Regions from separate parts of the Glutamicibacter sp. AOP38-B1-38 genome, predicted to be linked through region 2. Evidence: predicted binding sites of a transcription regulator. Region 2 holds the regulator's gene; the other holds the start of a gene.
What was found. The regulator HrcA, encoded in region 2, represses chaperone genes, less so after heat shock. The targets are predictions, from matches to a motif close to TTNGCACTCGNNNNNNNCGAGTGCNAA.
Positions count from the first base shown of each region.

Region 1 (2,202 bases), on a different contig from region 2:
CAACAGATCTTGAACATGGAGAAGCTGTGGTGGAAGTATGCCGGAGCCAAGGAACAAGCTATTACCAAGCAGTTCTCTATCTCGCCGACAAACTACTATCAGCTACTCAACCAGCTGATCGACACGGATGCGGCGATGGCCTATGACCCAATGCTGGTAAAGCGGTTGCGTAGACTTCGATCTACTAAGCGTCGTGTGAGCGGTACCGTCGGCGGGGAACGCTAAGTTCATAGCCGGCCTCGGCCAGCCAGACCTCGAGCAAGGACAAGAATGACCAACTACCCACGTGACGAATTCGATCGCGTTCCGGAGTTTAGTACCCGCGTTGGGTCGCATCATGCCCACGGCTGGGCGCAGTCTGCCGCCGCCAAGGGCAAGGACAGCAAGCTTCGTTGGGTAGTTCTGTCCGCGATTGCGGTGTTGTTGATTGGTGGTGCCGGATTCTTCTTTGGTCCAGGCGTTGCCGATCGTCTAGCAGGGTCCGAACCGAGGCAAACCTCGGCACCGGCGGAGAGCGAAGGCTCTTCTGACCAAAGCGAAGCCGCATCCGAAAGCGCAACTCCGTCTAGCACCATCGATGACGCTGACGTGTTGTACGGACAACTCATCGGCGTGTACAACGGCGCAAGTATTGCAGGAGCTGCAGGGGCAGGCGAAGAATTGCTTGCCGAGGCTGATTTCACGAATATCGTGACGGATAATTGGACCCGAGACGCCGAGACCTCGACGGTGTATTACATGTCCGAGGCCTACCGGACCACCGCGGAAAAAGCCGCCGAAGTCTTGAACATCGATGAGGTTCTGCAGACCCGGAACATCCCCAACCGAGTTTCGGTCGTCCTTGGCGCTGACGATACGTTGAACTCGAAGTAATAATTAGCTTCGCTCACAGCCGATCAGCTTGCACTCGCCATGCGAGAGTGCCAATATTTGTATTAGCACTCATGCGTTACGACTGCTAATGCCGATCGGTTGTTCGTTTTAGAATCGAACCCTTTCGTCTCGGCGGTTGCTCAACGCACGGAGCGTGAAGAATACCTCAGATAGCGAGAGCTAATCCGAATTGTCGGCCCGATGCCGGCAACGGTGTGCTCGTCCGTCGCGGGCGCTGTCTGTCGGTTGCATTTTCGCAAAATCGTCCCCGAAAGGACCGAAAGCCACTATGGCCAAGATGATTGCATTTGACGAGGAAGCACGCCGCGGACTTGAGCGCGGCCTGAACATTCTGGCGGACGCCGTTAAGGTGACCTTGGGCCCACGCGGCCGCAACGTTGTTTTGGAGAAGAAGTGGGGCGCACCCACTATCACCAACGACGGTGTGTCCATCGCCAAGGAAATCGAGCTCGAGGATCCATACGAGAAGATCGGTGCCGAGCTCGTCAAGGAAGTTGCCAAGAAGACTGACGACGTCGCCGGTGACGGTACCACCACCGCTACCGTGCTCGCTCAGGCTCTGGTCAAGGAAGGCCTGCGCAACGTTGCTGCCGGCGCCGACCCAATCGCGCTACGCCGCGGCATCGACAAGGCTGTAGAAGCCGTCACCGCCGAGCTGTTCACCGCTGCTAAGAAGATCGAATCCAAGGAGCAGATCGCTGCTACCGCTTCGATCTCCGCTGGCGATCCAGAAATCGGCGCACTGATCGCCGAAGCACTGGACAAGGTTGGCGAGCAGGGCGTTATCACCGTAGAAGAGTCCAACACCTTCGGCCTTGAGCTGGAGCTGGCCGAGGGCATGCGCTTCGACAAGGGCTACATTTCCGCATACTTCGTCACCGACGCTGAGCGTCAGGAGACCGTGCTGGAAGACCCTTACATCCTGATCGTCAACTCGAAGATCTCCTCGGTCAAGGATATGGTTTCCTTGCTGGAGAAGGTCATGCAGTCGAACAAGTCGCTGCTGATCATCGCCGAAGACGTAGAGGGCGAAGCACTGGCCACCCTGATCCTGAACAAGATCCGTGGCCTGTTCAAGTCTGTAGCCGTCAAGGCTCCAGGCTTCGGCGATCGTCGCAAGGCAATGCTGACCGACATCGCACTGCTGACCGGTGGCCAGGTTGTTTCCGAGGAAATCGGCCTGTCGTTGGACACCGTTGGCCTCGAAGTTCTGGGTACCGCCCGCAAGGTCGTTATCACCAAGGACGAGACCACCATCGTTGAAGGCGGCGGCGACGCCGACGCTATCGAGGGCCGCAAGGCGCAGAT
Region 1 covers NZ_JBQSWU010000005.1:20,415-22,616, forward strand. The annotation lists gene ACT3TP_RS04145 (DUF3263 domain-containing protein) at 1-225, shown strand, start outside; gene ACT3TP_RS04150 (LytR C-terminal domain-containing protein) at 271-873, shown strand; gene groL (chaperonin GroEL) at 1,163-2,202, shown strand, end outside.
Region 1: groL (chaperonin GroEL) is a predicted target of HrcA. The motif match lies at 936-962, and genes of this name have one in related genera.

Region 2 (2,202 bases):
TGCGCGAAGCCGGCCCTTGGGCTTGCCCGCCGCCGAAGAACTGTTCGAAGATGTCGCCGAAGCCACCGAAGTTCTGGCCTCCGCCGCCGAATCCCTGCTGGCCGTTGCCGTTCAGGTCGCCGGTGGCGTCGAAGTTGGCGCGCTTCTTTTCGTCGGAAAGGACTTCGTAGGCTCGTGTGACGAGCTTGAACTGCTCGGCTGCCCCCTCGCCTGGGTTGACATCGGGGTGCAGCTTGCGCGCCAGCTTGCGGTAGGCGCTCTTGATTTCCTGCGGGGTCGCGTCCTGGGCAACACCCAGCGTCTCGTAATGCGAGCTCACGATATTCGCCGTGTCCTTTCGTAAAAATATAAAACGTTGTTGCTGACGAAACTAGTTCGTCAAAATCTTTGACAGGTAACGGGCAACCGCCCGGACCGAAGACATGGAGGTTGGATAATTCATCCGCGTCGGACCGAGCACTCCAAGCTTGTTCCTGGTGTCCGAGCCATAGGTTGTCGCGATGACCGTTGCGTCGGAAAGCTGCCCGTAATGGTGCTCGGTGCCAATGGCTACCGCCACGCCCCGAGAGTCCGCTTCCAACTCGGAGAACAGCTTCAGCAGCACCACCTGCTCTTCAAGCGCTTCGAGCACCGGGGTGAGCGTCAGCGGGAAATCTCCCACCGAACGGGCAAGGTTCGCGGTCCCCGCCATCACGATGCGCTGGGTGTTAGCCGCACGTGCCATCTCCTGCAAGGAACCGAGCACCGTCATGAACAGCGTATCTTCCAGAAGCTGGAGCGGAATTGATTCGGTGGTCAGCGAACCTACGAGATCTGCCAACTGCCGACCGCCAAAGGCCTTGAGCACGCCTTGCTTCATACCCTGCAGTTCGTCGTCGCTATACGCCCTGGAAGTGCCGATCATCCGCTGGTCGACGGTGCCATTGGAGGCAATCATGACCATCAATACCTGGGATGAGCCAAGTCCGACTAGGTCCAGATTGCGCAGCGATGCGGTGTCATAGTGCGGCACCTGGATCAACGCCACCTGATTCGTCAAACGTGCCAGCAAGCGCACGGTGCTATGCAAGACTTCATCTAAATCCTGGGAATTATCCAAGATTTTGTTGATGGCCTCGCGCTCCGCCCGAGACAACGGCTTAAGCTCGCCGATCTGGTCAACGAATCGGCGATAGCCTTTTTCCGTGGGTATTCTTCCCGAGGAGGTGTGCGGGGCAGCGATGAGCCCCTCTTCTTCCAGCAAGGCCATATCATTGCGAATCGTGGCAGCAGAAACTCCCAGGTTATGCCGATCAAGCAAAGCCTTTGAACCTACCGGTTCATGCGACTGGACGTAGTCCTCCACAATGGCGCGTAAAACGTCCAGACGTCGAAACTCGCTCACGTCAACACCTCCTATGAACTCCGGCAAGGATTTGGCACTCTAACCTATCAAGTGCCAAGTCTAATACCTACATCGGTTGCTAGCATTGGATTTCGAGCGTATTCGATCACAGCGAAAGGCAGTACGTGACCAATTACTCCTGGGGAGCCCACGACCTCAGTGCACCTGCACCGAAAAAACTGCGTCAAGTTCCGATATCAATGGGCCTACTACTCGAAGACGTGGACAGCGGTTGGGTCGGCGAAGTGGTGCGTACCGAGAAGTCCGGAGGAATGCGGGTGATCGTTTTAGAAGACCGGCGGGGCAAGACCCGCTCTTTCCAAGCGGGCTTCGGCTTCCTGCTCGAAGGCGAGCCGGTGGAGATCGTTGAGCCACAAGCCAAGGCATTGGCGCCAAAGACCATGGTTTCAGCTTCCGGTTCCCGGGCGGTCACCGGTTTGAAGGCCCGCGAGGCACGCGCCAGCCGGATCTGGGTCGAAGGCAAGCACGATGCCGAACTAGTGGAGAAAGTCTGGGGCCATGACCTGCGCGTGGAAGGCATCGTCGTTGAGCCTCTGCATGGCGTCGACGATCTTGCCGGCGCCATTCGCGCTTTCAATCCCTCGCCCGAACGGCGTCTGGGGATCTTGGTTGACCACCTGATTGCGGGCACCAAGGAAGAACGTATAGTGAAGGAAGCGATGGCGGTTCCCGGTGCGGCGAATCATGTCCTGATTCTTGGTCATCCGTATGTCGACGTGTGGCAGGCGGTGAAACCGGCAGCACTTAATATTGAGAAGTGGCCGGTGATCCCCCGTGGAACGGATTGGAAAACCGGA
Region 2 covers NZ_JBQSWU010000002.1:121,908-124,109, reverse strand. The annotation lists gene dnaJ (molecular chaperone DnaJ) at 1-319, opposite strand, end outside; gene hrcA (heat-inducible transcriptional repressor HrcA) at 371-1,384, opposite strand; gene ACT3TP_RS01690 (DUF3097 domain-containing protein) at 1,510-2,202, shown strand, end outside.